DNA from 3 places in the Cronobacter sp. 153480017-3 genome. Region 2 is predicted to be linked to each of the others. Evidence: riboswitches for the same ligand, from Rfam matches in the RefSeq annotation. Region 2 holds a riboswitch; each other region holds the start of a gene.

Region 1 (4,734 bases), on a different contig from region 2:
ACCGCGGGCGGACGGTTGTTATCGATCATCACGCGATCGACATAATCCGGCCCTGGCAGGTAGAGCTGGTCGGAGGAAATGGTCGTACAGCGGTGCTGTAACAGGCTATCGGCATCGTTGCCGAGCAACTGCGCAATATCAGTCATCATACGCTCCCGTTATGGTCGGCAGGCGGTGACCTGCCGGACGATAAGATTCCTTACCCACGCCTTAGCTGGGCCCTCTTAGCCTGGACTTGATTAGCACAGATTGCCAGACCTGAGCGCATTTTCAGCTAATTCTGCTGGCACGGTTCACCACCATGCATGAAAATGATGGACGGGCCCGATGCCCTCCCCTACTTCCAGACTATCCGCCTGTTGCAGCGCTTTCGTGAGCCACGCCTTCGCCGCCGTCACCGTTTCAACCCAGTCAGCATACTGCGGACGCAGCGCCGCAAGCGCGCTGGAGAGCGTGCAGCCCGTGCCGTGGGTATTTTTCGTCATGACGCGCGGGGCGGTAAAGCGCGTCGCGCCTTCGCGGGTAAAGAGCCAGTCGGGGCTTTCGGCGTCATCCAGATGCCCGCCTTTCATCAGCACCGCGCCACAGCCGAGCGCCAGCAACGCCTCGCCCTGCTGGCGCATCTCCGCTTCGCTGCGGGCATGCGTGGTTTCCAGCAGCGCCGCCGCCTCCGGCAAATTCGGCGTGATGATCGCCACCTGCGGCAACAACCGTTCGCGCAGCGTGCGCACCGCTGACGGGCTCAGCAGCGGATCGCCGCTTTTCGCGAGCATGACCGTATCCAGCACAATATTACGCACCCGGTAACGTGATAGCCGCTCCGCCACGGCCTCGACGATATCCGTTTCTGCCAGCATGCCGATTTTGGTGGTGTCGATGCGCACATCGCTTAACACTGAATCAAGCTGGGCGGCGACAAACGACGGTTCAATGCGGTAGACCGACTGCACGCCGCGGGTGTTCTGCGCCACCAGCGCCGTGATGACAGACGTGCCGTAAGCGCCGAGCGCCGAGAAGGTTTTGAGATCGGCCTGGATGCCCGCGCCGCCGCTCGGGTCGGTGCCGGCGATGGTGAGCGCGTTAATGCGTTTCATGAGCACCTCCGAACGCCTGCGCATGCAGATTATCCAGCAACGCGCTGGCGAAACTGCCGGGGCCACGGGAGATGGTCAGCGCCTGTTCGCCCGCCCGCTTCATCAGCCAGCAGGCCGTTGCGACATTCTCCAGGCGATCGCCCGGCAGCGCGCAGCAGGCAGCGACGACCGCCGAGAGTGCGCAGCCGGTGCCCACCACGCGGGTCAGCATCACGGTGCCGCCCTCGACCGCGACCGTGCGTTCGCCATCGGTGATGTAATCGACCTCGCCGGTCACAGCGACAACCGCGCCGCTGCGACGCGCCAGTAAGCGGGCCGCCTCACGTGCATGGTGCGCGCTTTCGGTCGCGTCAACGCCGCGCCCGCCGCCGCTTTCGCCTGCCAGCGCGCGGATTTCCGAGGCGTTAGCGCGAATGGCGGCGGGACGACGCGCCAGAATCTCCTGCGCAAATTCCGTGCGCAGCGTAAGCACGCCGACGGCGACCGGGTCGAGCGTCCAGGGCTTGCCCGCCGCGCAGGCGCTGTCAATAGCCGCCCGCATCGCCTGCTGCTGCGGGCGTGTGAGGGTACCGAGGTTAATGAGTAAGGCATCGGCGATGGCCGCGAACTGCGCGGCTTCGTCAGTATCCACCACCATCGCGGGCGAGGCGCCGAGCGCGAGCAGGACATTGGCAGTGAAATTTTGCACCACATCGTTGGTAATGCAGTGCACCAGCGGCGCGTGACGGCGAAGTTGGGTGACAACAGGCGCGGCGTGCGAGCCGCAAAGCAGGTCAGAAGACATGGTTCTCTCCTGCCAGGCGCGAAGACGGGATACCGGACAGGCATCTGACTTCCCTACGCTGGCATTATCCAGATCAGGTAATACGGGTATTTCTCAGCCTTCACGCAGAAGGGCACCCCGAGTCATTTACTGCAAAATCAAAGCGTTGCGATTAACGCTACATTACTCTCTGTTGTGGATCATGCCAGCGGGAAGCCAAAGACTCAACCCTAAAAAATAGGCTGTGTCTCAGTTTGAGGGGCTTATAAAAGCTTTAAGTATGAAAAATACAGACTGCCCGGCTTTATTTGCTGGTGATTTCATTGTCCCTGATGCATTGATGCGGTGCTGGAGCGTAAGTGACGTAGTAAGAGGCATTACCATTGGTTTTAAGATTAATAAAGAAATAGGCATCAGAGTTTCATTAAAAATGACTCCTGACCTTACGGCTAAGACGCCTGTCAGTTGGTCGTCCCCTGGCTAATAACAACCCCCTGAACTTTATCATCTTTCAGATAGTACATGATGCTGTTACTTTGCGTGTATTCACCTGATTTTGCGACATCCTTGTAGTACATAACGATATCTTTCTTAGGCTTATGATTAAAATATTTTTCTGTTTCTTCTTTAGTCGTTAACACAGGCGCCTTAACGGATACTTGTAATACTCCCTTGTAAGGTGTACAAGGCGATCCATCTTTCGCTATTGCCACCGCGGTTAAATCCCCCGCTCCCATCTCATTATCAGAAATAAACCAATAATTGATGCCCCCTGATTTTAGGCAAATCCAGGAAGCTAGGTTATCTTTATTTACCTTTACACCGGCATTCTTAGCGATAGCTGCAAGCGTGTTAACCTCAAACTTGTATTCGGTGGTTCCTATAGCAATAACGGGCACCAGATCTTTATCGGTTTCATGATTATCAGAATAAACATCGGTAATATCATCGTAATACCTTGCGCCAAATCCCGTCATTTGGGTTGCTCCGCACGTACCCGTAATCAGACACAATAATATCAAACTATATCTCATATCAGTCTTCCACGACCAGGACCTTGTCACTGCTATCATTAATCGTTATACGATCTTGCAGCGTCACGATCTAACAGAACCCGCAGAGTCACTTAACATGACTTCCGATAATGCCATTACAACCTCAAGTGTTCAATGCGCTAATCATCAATCCAGCGCCCCGCCTTTGCCGAGGCAATCAGCATTTTCACGGTAAGCGGCGCAGGTTGATGCTTATCGCTTTTTAAATAGTCGGGAAGAATCGCATTGGGCAGGAAAAATATCCCTTCTTGCGGAAAATATTTACGGAAGTCGAAGGAAGAATAATTCATATTGAACACAGCAAAGTATTCCCCGAAGAAGGCGTGCGCATCTTCTGGCAGGACGGAATATTGTCCGGTACTTAACGAATCTTCATCCGCCATCTCCCAGAAATGCTTTTTTATTAACGCCCGAACGCCGTCTTCTGTACTCATCATAAATAATCCGATGGATGATAATCTCATTATCCCTGCAATCATGACATAAGTATAACCCACCACTTCTGGCAGCCCATAAGCACGCCCCACCAAATCAGCCCCGCGCCGATTGCTATCGGCTTCATTTTTTTATACATAATTAGCCTTGCCCGGCCGGGAATGGCGCAGGAAGATAGCGGCCTGACGGTAACAAAATCAACGGGGCGCAGCGCCCTGACATGTGGAGAAGGTATGTTGAAAACCAGAATGATCGTAGCGGGTGTGCTGTTGATGTCGGTGGCCTCTGCATTCGCCGCAGATGTGGTAAAACCCAAATCTATCGATAGCTATGAAGTGAAAGAGTTTCACTCCGATTCCAAAAAATACACCATTGGCGACATCGTGCCGGACCTCTACCGCACCGAGCAGTACAACATCAAACAGTGGCAGATCCGCAACCTGCCCGCCCCGGAAGCCGGCACACACTGGACTTACATGGGCGGCTACTACGTACTTATCACCGACGCCGAAGGTAAAGTTGTGCGCGCCATGAACGGCGATATTTTCTACCACCGTTAATCCTTCTAGCGCCTGAAGCAGGCCCGACGCTCAGGCGCGTCTTATATCTCCCCTTTCCAAAACGTTTTTTCGCTCACACCCCTTAATACGCGTAGTGGTGCTTAAACGCGCTGCCCGCTACACTCGCTCTACCTATCAACCTGATGAATAAAAAGGAGGACTCTTATGCTGTGCTGTGAATTGTTTGACTATTCACATCATTTTGGCGATCGCCAGAGCTCAGGCATTACCGGTATCGTGCTGCGATAACTGGACCCTGAGCGAAGATCCCATCACATCACCCTTCTCCAGGGCTTACCAGATTATCGTCAGCGATGTTTGACGAGGCATTGTTATGCCTGAAAATTCTGAGTAAGCGATGAGCACATTACTGACGGCGCACTCCCTGCGCATTGATTCCCCGTTTGGCCCGGTGCTGAACGCCCTTTCCTTTACCCTGAAAAAAGGCGACCGCATTGGCCTGATCGGTCATAACGGCTGCGGCAAAAGCACGCTTCTGAAAGCGCTGGACGGCACCCTTGCGCCTGCCGAAGGCGTTGTGACGCGCGCGGCGCGCTGCCTGCTGGCGCGCGTGGAGCAGCATCTGCCCGACGAACTGCATCAGCAGACGCTGCTGGACGCGCTGCTGGCCAGGCTGCCTGAGGCCGAGCGTGAAAGCAGCGCCTGGCGGGCGCAGGCGTTGCTCGCAAATATGGGCTTTGCCGAGGTGGCCTGGTCGCTGACGGCGGGCTCGCTTAGCGGTGGCCAGCACACGCGCTTATTGCTGGCGCGGGCGCTGATTATCTCGCCCGATCTGCTGTTGCTCGACGAGCCAGGCAACCATCTCG
Region 2 (4,734 bases):
CCAATCGACAATACGCAGGCGAACGCCATCGCCTGGGCGAGCGGCACCCGCAGCGCGCGAGTTTCCACCAGCCGCAGCCGGTTCAGGCCGCGTATCTCAAGGGACGCGCAGAGCGCGCCGTAACGCGCGGCGATATCGCGCATCGGGTTATCGAGCACTTTCAGCGCGTAAGGAATCGCCATCAGGGCATTGGTGAAAATCACAATCGCATCGGCGCGTTCCGGCAGGCCGAGGGTGGCGTTCAGCAGCAGGAAAAACCCGGTCGCCAGCACGATGCCCGGCATCGCGAGGATCAGCACGCCGCAGAGCTCAAGGCTTTGCCCGGCAAGACGACGCTGGCGCAGGTACAGCTCGCGCGTGCTCCAGAGCAGCATCATGGTCAGGATAACGCACAGCCCCCCCGCGCAGAGCGCGATACGCAGCGACGTCCAGAGCGCGCGCCACAGCGCCGGGTCGGCCAGCGCATGGCTTATATCGCCGCCCAGGCCATCCACCAGCACCGCCAGCAGCGGCGGCAGGAGAAGCAGCAGCGCGGCACCAATCAGCGCTGAATCGGTAAGCTTGCTGCGCCACGAATCCTCCGGGTTGCGCCAGCCGCGTGCCAGCGTCGCGCCGACCGGGATCGCCTTGCTGAGCCGCTGGCTTAACAGGATAAGCGACAGGCAGCAGCCCATCTGGATAAGCGCCAGCAGCGCCGCGCGGCCCGGATCGTAGTCATAGCTCAGCGCCTGGTAGATGGCGAGCTCAATGGTTGTCGCCTGCGGCCCGCCGCCGAGCGCCAGCACCGTGGCGAAACTGGCGAAGCAGAGCATAAAAATGAGCGCCGCCACCGGCGGGATCTGGCGGCGCAGCCAGGGCCACTCCACCAGCCGGAAGAAGTCCCAGCCGCGCATACCGAGCTGCGCCGCGAGCTGGCGCTGTTCGCCGGGGATCTGCGTCAGCGTCTGGTAGAGCAGACGGGTCGCCATCGGCATATTAAAAAAGAGATGCGCCAGCAGGATGCCCTGTAATCCATAAGGCGAGAACGTCCATTCGATGCCGAGCGTCGAGCAGAGCGCGGCGAGCCAGCCGCTGCGCCCGTAGACGCTAAGCAGGCCGAAAATCGCCACCAGCACCGGCAGGATAAGCGTCATGGCGCACAGTCGCAGCAGCATTCGCCGCCCCGGAAAGCGGCGGCGGTAGAGCGCGCGGGCGAGTGGGATCGCAGGCACGACGGAAATCAGCGCGGAGAGAAACGCCTGCCAGAATGAGAAGCGCACCACGTGCCACAGATAGCTGTCGTGCAGCAGCGCGCGTGCATCGGTGTGCGGCGCGTGTGTCCAGAGTGCTGCGAACGCCGCCAGCGCCACCGCCGCCATCAGCAGGGCGGCGGTGAGGCCGGGCCAGAGCCAGCCGGGGATCAGCGGCTCACGGCGCGTTGCCATTCACTCGTCCATTGCGCGCGCTGTGCGGCCACTTCCTGTGAGGTGAATTGCAGGGTGGTCTGCGGCCGGGTCAGCGCGTTAAAGCCTTCCGGCAGCGCGACGTTGGTCACCGGGTACATCCAGTTGCCGGCAGGAATTGCATTCTGGAACGCAGGCGAAACCATGAACTTCAGGAATTTCTCCGCCAGCGCCGGTTGTTTGCTGGCGGCGGTGCGTGCCGCGACTTCCACCTGCAGGTAGTGGCCTTCGCTGAAATTCGCGGCGGCGTAGTTCTCTTTTTTCTCTTCAATAATGTGGTAGGCGGGCGAGGTGGTGTAGCTCAGCACCAGATCGCCTTCGCCTTTCAGGAACAGGCCGTAGGCTTCGCTCCAGCCTTTGGTGACGGTAACGGTTTTTGCAGCGAGCTTCTGCCAGGCGTCCGGCGCTTTATCGCCGTAAACTTTCTGCATCCACAGCAGCAGGCCCAGCCCCGGCGTGCTGGTGCGCGGATCTTCATAGATGACGCGCCATTTCTGATCGCTCTCAACCAGCTCTTTGAGGCTTTTCGGCGGATTTTTCAGTTTGTTTTTGTCATAAACGAAGGCGAACCAGCCGTAGTCGAACGGCACAAAGGTGTCGTTGTTCCAGCCGCCCGGCACGTTAACCTCACCCGCCGGAACGCCGCTTTTGGCGAACAGCCCGGTCGTGGTCGCGGCCTGAAGCAGGTTGTTATCCAGGCCCAGCACCACATCGGCTTTGCTGTTTTTGCCTTCCATGCGCAGACGGTTAAGCAGCGAGACGCCATCTTCCAGCGCCACGAATTTCAGCTCGCAGCCGCAGTCGGCTTCAAAGGCGGTTTTAATTTTCGGGCCAGGGCCCCACTCCGAGGAGAAGGAGTCATAGGTGTAGACGGTCAGGACAGGTTTGGCGAAAGCCGGAGCGGCGGCGAGCGCCAGCAGAGGAAGCAGTTTTTTTAACACTTTGCACCTTTATCAAATGGGGGCAAAGGATTTTGAGCGGTAGCCTCAAATCCCTTCGCCGGCGTTATCCGGATCAGGTTCGACGGGTATTATCTCAGCGCACCGGTCAGCCGGCAGCACCCCGTTGAGAACGGCCCATTGTAATGATTTGCGTAATGTTGCGAAAGGGTTACGGCTCCGGCGGCGCAAACCAGGCGGATTTAAAATCAAACCAGCCGAGCGTGTTCATGCGCACGCCGCGCATACTGCGCTGGCCCTGGAGCATCAGCCAGTGATGGATCAGCGGCAGAATATCCTGGCGCTCCAGCATCGTGCGGCACCACTGCGGCAGGTTCAGCGCACCGGTGCGCCAGCGCTGCGCGTCGCCCTGCCAGTCGAGCGGGATGCAGCGCTGAATGAGCGGCACTTCGCACAGGTGCGCGAACAGCGAGAAATCGAGCGGCAGCGTAAAGTTGGCGCTGTTAAGCCACAGATCGCTGGTGATATCGCCCTGATACCACTCCTCATAGCTCACTTCCCGCAATTCCAGCTCCACCTGCTCCTGCGCCAGAATGTCGCGCAACAACGCGCCGATAATGCGGTTTTCATTGTGGTCGCCATAGAAGGTGAGCGTCAGACGCTCCAGCCCGGCGGGTTTCTGCGCCTCAGGAATTTGCGGCGCGTGGTGCCAGCGCGGCAGCAGGCCGTAAGCCGGAAACCAGAGGCGCTGATAGTGCGGCGCGGCACGGTGCAGCAGGCGGGCAGGCGTAAAGCGCGAGCTTATCCAGCGGCGCACCTCCGGCATCGCGCCCACGCGCGAGCGGGAATCAAACAGCAGGTAGTAGCAGCCTTCTTCGAGGCGGCTTTCTACGGCTTTTTCGTCGGCGTCGCGCGTCGGGCCTTCAAGCTGAACGGCGCAGCTCAGTTCTTCGCCTATCTCCGGCAGCACCCAGAAGTTCACCTCATCAATCAGCGCGCGATAGCCAAAGTAGTCATCAAAAGCGCGGATCTTAAGCTGGTTGCTGTTATTGCGTACCACCGCGTAAGGGCCAGTGCCGACGGGCTGGCTCGCGAATTTCGGCAGCTCCGGCCACTCCCGCGGCAGGATCATCGCCGGCACGCTGCCCATCAGCCACGGCAGCCAGTCGTCGGGCTCGCTCAGATGAATATCCAGCGTCCAGGCGGTGGGAGAGACCACTTCACGGATATGCGCGTAGAGCGGCAGGGCGCAGATGCGCTGGAGCGAGCTGATGACATCAAGCATGTCCAGCTCGCGGCCATGATGAAAATGGATGCCGGGGCGTAAGAAAAAGCGCCAGTGGAAAGCGGAAATACGCTGCCAGTGGTGCGCGATGTCAGCTTCCAGTTCCCCGTTTTCCTCGTTTATGCGCGTCAGACCGTTGAAAATCTGCCGGGCGATATGGGTTTCTGAACGGCGCAAGGCGCTGCCGGGCAGCAGATTTTGCAGCGGGCGGTAATAGAGCACGCGCAAAATATGGCGTCCCTGGCGGAAACTGCGGCCCAGGTGTGAAAGTAACATCTGACGCACCGTGGATTTGTCGCCGACGATCTGCACCAGCTGATCGATCCTGTCCTGCTCCAGCAGATCTTCCGCCCGCTGCTGCTGAAGCGCGAGTCCGGTATAGAGGAACTGGAGCCTGGAGCGTTTGCCGCGTCCGGCCTCGGCTTCCCATGTCAGCCAGCCGCGCGCTTGCATGGCGTTCAGCAGCGTGCGCATGTGGCGGCGCGAGCAACTCAGCAGCTCGGCCAGTTCGTTGAGCGTCGTTTCCTGCGGCTTGCCATCACAGCATTGCCACAAACGGATGAATTGCTGTTGCAGACGACCTGAAGGCATAAAAGGGGAACTCCCGCTCGAAACTCATCAATTTAATATTCCCTATATTACGGCAATACTTCTCTTCGATGAAAGCGGAGGGGCTTATGAAAACGTCGTCAACATGCAGGTTTTATCAGCAGTATTTCAGCGCAACGCAACGTCTTTCCGGCTCATGGCTGGCCCGCCTGAACGGTAAAACGCCGCAACGAATGCTGGATGAGATCATGCAGTGGGATGTGACATTCCCGGTGACGTTTAAGCGCCGCTAAGCGGACATCACGTGTAACTGAGTATTGGTGCTTTTCACCTGCCAGCAGTGTGCTACTGCTGGCTTTTTTCGTCTATTATGAGCACGATTTCGCCCGCCTCAACTGAAAGGATGCGCCCGATGCTGTGGTTTCTTACGTTTGTCCGACGGCTTAATGTCGTCTATCTCGCTTTTATGGTCGTCGCGTTCATGATGGGCGTGGCAGGCGCGTTGCAGGCGCCGACGCTGAGCCTGTTTTTAAGCCGCGAAGTCGGCGCGCCGCCGTTC
Region 3 (4,734 bases), on a different contig from region 2:
GCCGCATCAAGCGGATAGCGACGCAGCGGCTGTAGCGTCACTTCGCACGCCAGCTCGGCGTTTTTACAAAGCGACATAAAATCGCCCGCCTGCGCGCGGGTGGCCTTATATTCCGGCAGATAACGCCCAGCCTGTCTCATCATCCACACCGGCGTGACATCCACAGGCTGGCGTTGCAGGGCGCGCAGGTAACGATCGTTTTTCAGTTCGGTCATTTTTTCTTATTCCTCAAGCGACAGGCCGCTATTGTATCACGTCATTCATCGTCTGCCCGGCAGCGCGCCACCGTATCTTCTATCAGGCGGCGAGCCACGGTGCCTGGCGCTGGCAGCAGCGGCAACTGGTCGTAGCGATACCAGCCCGCGTCGATGAGTTCTTTGGTGTCTATCTGGATTTCACCGCTGTCATAATCCGCCGTAAACGCGGTCATCAGCGATTGCGGGAACGGCCAGGGCTGAGACGTCACATAGCGCAGGTTTTTGATGCGGATATTGCTCTCTTCCATAACCTCACGCGCTACCGCCTGCTCCAGCGTTTCGCCCACTTCAACAAACCCGGCCAGCACGGTATAAACGCCGTTGCGGTGTCGCGTATGCTGCGCCAGCAGGATTTTATCGTCACGGCGGATAGCCACGATGATGCACGGCGCTATCTGCGGGTAGTAGCGCTCGCGGCAGTGGCCGCAGAGCATCGCCCACTCCGTTTTGCTCGGGTGCATCTCATGACCACAGTAGCCGCAATATTTGTGCGAGCGGTAAAACTCGGCGAGCTGCACGCCCCGCCCCGCCAGTTGAAACAGCCCGGCGTCCTGGTCGATAAGCTGTCGCACCGAGGCCATGTCTTTTTCGCGCTTTTGCAGTACGAGAAAAACAGGCGCCTCTTCCCAGAGACCAATTTGCAGCGCCTTTTCGCCCGTCAGACCAAAATCCGCGGCCCGGCCGTAAGGTAATTCTGCTTTTGGCAGCCATAATTTCTGTTCATGGCTGACTATCCACCAGCCATGGTCTAAATTTTCTAGTGTACGTTCCATAATTGATTGCACTACCTCTGCTTCACTGGCACGTTATTAACATTGTTCTTACATATTTTGGGTCATTTGCGTTTTTACATCTTATATCTCATGGAGTCGATCATGCTAAACCAGCTAAAAAGTCTGACGGAACGCGTTGGTGGGAGTAATGAGTTAGTTGATCGTTGGCTTGCTGCCCGCAACCATCTGTTAGTCACCTATTACAAGATGGTCGGCATCAAACCCGGCAAGGAGCCGATGACTGCGCTTGATGAACAGGCGCTGGACGATTTCTGTCACTGCCTGGTGGATTACCTCTCCGCCGGACATTTCAATATTTATGAGCGCGTGATCAGCGAAATGGAAGGCACCAGCCCGCTGGTCGCCGCCACGCAAATCTATCCTCAGCTGGAATCCAACACCCAACAAATCATGGATTTCTACGACACGCATCTGGAAAGCGCTATCGACCACGATAACTGCCTGGAGTTTCAGGAAGCGCTTTCCGGCATTGGCGAGGCGCTCGCCGCCCGCTTCGCGCTGGAAGATAAGCTCATTATGCTGGCTTTTGACAACAACCTCGGCGAAAGCGCCAATGACGAAACCGGCCTCGCCAAACCGGCTTGAGTTCGGCTGTATTAACGAGTAGTTTAAATATGCCCCCGCGATTTTAGCGGGGTTTATCTTGTCGGAGTGCCCAGTGCGCGAGCACGGGCTGAGACCGTTAATTCGGGATCCGCGGAACCTGATCAGGTTAAGACCTGCGAAGGGAACAAGAGTAATTCCATTTTGCCCCGCTCAGGGTGTCGTTTCGCCCTGAGACCCTGTTAAGGGTGCGCGGGCGCACGCCATTACTCCTCCGTTGTTCTGACAAGCCACTTCCTGACCGTTAACTGGAATGCGCTATGTCTGTATCAAACAAACCTGGCCGCCGCGAGCAGCGCGCCGCCGCACAACACTTTATCGACACGCTGGAAGGCACCGCTTTTCCCAACTCTCACCGCATCTATCTCACCGGTTCGCGTGAAGATATCCGCGTGCCAATGCGCGAAATCTGCCTGAGCCCGACGCTTGCGGGCGGCAGCAAAGAGAACCCGCGCTATGAGCCTAACGAACCGGTGCCGGTGTATGACACCTCCGGCCCTTACGGCGATCCGGCGGTGCGCATCGACGTTCGCGAAGGGCTGGCTAAACTGCGCAGCGCCTGGATAGACGCGCGTAACGATACCGAAACCCTGGATTCCCTCAGCTCCGCCTATACCCGCGAGCGGCTCGCCGACGACGGGCTGGATGAGTTGCGCTTTCGCGGGCTGCTGACGCCAAAGCGCGCAAAAGCGGGCAAGCGCGTCACTCAGTTGCACTACGCGCGCCAGGGTATCGTGACGCCGGAGATGGAATTTATCGCCATTCGTGAAAACATGGGCCGCGAGCGCATTCGCACGGCGGTACTGCGCCAGCAGCATCCGGGCCACGGCTTTGGCGCGCGCCTGCCGGAGAACATCACGCCGGAGTTCGTGCGTGACGAAGTCGCCGCCGGGCGCGCCATTATTCCAGCCAACATCAATCACCCCGAATCGGAGCCGATGATTATCGGTCGTAATTTCCTGGTAAAGGTCAACGCCAATATCGGCAACTCGGCGGTGACGTCGTCTATCGAAGAGGAAGTCGAAAAACTGGTCTGGGCGACCCGCTGGGGCGCGGACACGGTGATGGATCTCTCCACCGGCCGCTACATTCACGAAACCCGCGAATGGATCCTGCGCAACAGCCCGGTGCCGATCGGTACGGTACCGATCTACCAGGCGCTGGAGAAGGCCAACGGGATCGCCGAAGATCTGAGCTGGGAGATGATCCGCGACACGCTGCTTGAGCAGGCCGAACAGGGCGTCGATTACTTCACCATTCACGCGGGCGTGCTGCTGCGCTATGTGCCGATGACCGCAGGCCGCCTGACGGGCATCGTCTCGCGTGGCGGCTCGATCATGGCGAAATGGTGCTTGTCGCATCATCGTGAAAACTTCCTCTACGAGCATTTCCGCGAGATCTGCGAAATCTGCGCCGCCTATGACGTCTCGCTGTCGCTCGGCGACGGCCTGCGCCCCGGCTCCATTCAAGACGCCAACGACGAGGCGCAATTCGCCGAACTCCACACGCTCGGCGAACTGACGAAAATCGCGTGGGAATATGACGTCCAGGTCATGATCGAAGGCCCCGGCCACGTGCCGATGCAGATGATCCGCCGCAATATGACCGAGGAGCTGGAGCACTGCCACGAAGCGCCCTTCTACACGCTCGGGCCGCTCACGACCGATATCGCGCCCGGCTACGATCACTTCACCTCCGGGATCGGCGCGGCGATGATTGGCTGGTTCGGCTGTGCGATGCTCTGCTACGTGACGCCAAAAGAACACCTCGGCCTGCCGAATAAAGAGGACGTGAAACAGGGGCTCATCACCTATAAGATTGCCGCCCACGCCGCCGATCTCGCCAAAGGGCATCCGGGGGCGCAGATCCGCGACAACGCCATGTCCAAAGCGCGCTTTGAATTCCGCTGGGAAGATCAGTTCAACCTGGCGCTCGATCCGTTCACCGCCCGTGCCTATCACGACGAAACGCTGCCCCAGGAATCCGGCAAAGTCGCGCACTTCTGCTCCATGTGCGGCCCGAAATTCTGTTCGATGAAAATCACCCAGGAGGTGCGCGACTACGCCGCGAAGCAGGCGATCGACGCGGGTATGGCTGAGATGTCGAATCGTTTTCAGGCGCGCGGCGGCGATATTTATCTTCGCCAGGAGGAGGTGGAGTGATGACGCCTCTGTTCGCCCCCGTCCCGCACCGTCTCGGGCTCTATCCGGTTGTGGATAGCGTTGAGTGGGTCACACGTTTACTTGACGCTGGCGTGCGCACGGTTCAGTTGCGCATCAAGGATAAAACCGATGCCGAGGTGGAAATCGACATCGCCGCCGCCATTGAGCTCGGTCAGCGCTACCACGCCCGGCTGTTTATTAACGACTACTGGCGTCTCGCGATAAAACATCAGGCCTATGGCGTTCATCTCGGGCAGGAAGATCTGCAAACGGCCGATCTCGACGCCATTCGCAACGCCGGACTGCGGCTTGGCGTCTCCACGCATGACGATATGGAAATCGACGTGGCGCTGGCGGTACGCCCTTCTTATATTGCGCTCGGCCATGTTTTTCCTACGCAGACCAAACAGATGCCCTCCGCGCCGCAAGGGCTTGCACAACTGGCCGCGCATGTAAAACGGCTCGGCGACTATCCGACGGTCGCCATCGGCGGCATCAGCCTTGAGCGCGCGCCTGCGGTGCTGGAAACCGGCGTCGGCAGTATCGCGGTGGTGAGCGCTATCACCCAGGCACCCGACTGGCGCGCCGCCACGCAAGAGTTGCTTGAACTGGCGGGGGTGGGCGATGAATGACGCCGATTTTATGCGCTACAGCCGCCAGTTGCTGCTGGAGGATATCGCCATCGACGGCCAGCAAAAACTGCTGGCAAGCCGCGTGTTGCTTGTCGGCCTGGGCGGTCTCGGCTCGCCCGCCGCACTCTATCTGGCAGGCGCAGGCGTGGGCACGCTGTGGCTTGCCGATGACGACGCGGTGCACCTCAGCAATCTGCAGCGGCAAATCCTGTTTAACGTCAGTGATATCGAACAGCCGAAATCGCGCGTGGCGGCGCGTCGTTTACAGGCGTTCAACCCGGCCATC

Evidence for each region. A riboswitch is a leader RNA that binds a small molecule or an ion and turns the genes downstream of it on or off. The one in region 2 is predicted to bind thiamine pyrophosphate.
Region 1: another riboswitch for thiamine pyrophosphate. It lies ahead of thiM (hydroxyethylthiazole kinase); the one in region 2 lies ahead of thiB (thiamine ABC transporter substrate binding subunit).
Region 3: another riboswitch for thiamine pyrophosphate. It lies ahead of thiC (phosphomethylpyrimidine synthase ThiC); the one in region 2 lies ahead of thiB (thiamine ABC transporter substrate binding subunit).

Annotation. Positions count from the first base shown of each region.
Region 1 is NZ_JBSEYN010000001.1:820,469-825,202, forward strand. It holds gene fbaB (class I fructose-bisphosphate aldolase) at 1-146, opposite strand, end outside; gene thiD (bifunctional hydroxymethylpyrimidine kinase/phosphomethylpyrimidine kinase) at 294-1,094, opposite strand; gene thiM (hydroxyethylthiazole kinase) at 1,081-1,878, opposite strand; TPP riboswitch at 1,912-2,008, opposite strand; gene ACUW6V_RS04010 (hypothetical protein) at 2,319-2,834, opposite strand; gene ACUW6V_RS04015 (DUF1493 family protein) at 3,032-3,349, opposite strand; gene ACUW6V_RS04020 (RcnB family protein) at 3,581-3,907, shown strand; gene ACUW6V_RS04025 (ABC-F family ATP-binding cassette domain-containing protein) at 4,266-4,734, shown strand, end outside.
Region 2 is NZ_JBSEYN010000005.1:185,462-190,195, forward strand. It holds gene thiP (thiamine/thiamine pyrophosphate ABC transporter permease ThiP) at 1-1,424, opposite strand, end outside; gene thiB (thiamine ABC transporter substrate binding subunit) at 1,400-2,383, opposite strand; TPP riboswitch at 2,416-2,517, opposite strand; gene sgrR (HTH-type transcriptional regulator SgrR) at 2,553-4,217, opposite strand; gene sgrT (glucose uptake inhibitor SgrT) at 4,304-4,468, shown strand; gene ACUW6V_RS13330 (sugar efflux transporter) at 4,588-4,734, shown strand, end outside.
Region 3 is NZ_JBSEYN010000015.1:23,656-28,389, reverse strand. It holds gene hemE (uroporphyrinogen decarboxylase) at 1-215, opposite strand, end outside; gene nudC (NAD(+) diphosphatase) at 257-1,030, opposite strand; gene ACUW6V_RS20465 (Rsd/AlgQ family anti-sigma factor) at 1,133-1,636, shown strand; TPP riboswitch at 1,689-1,798, shown strand; gene thiC (phosphomethylpyrimidine synthase ThiC) at 1,915-3,816, shown strand; gene thiE (thiamine phosphate synthase) at 3,816-4,448, shown strand; gene ACUW6V_RS20450 (HesA/MoeB/ThiF family protein) at 4,441-4,734, shown strand, end outside.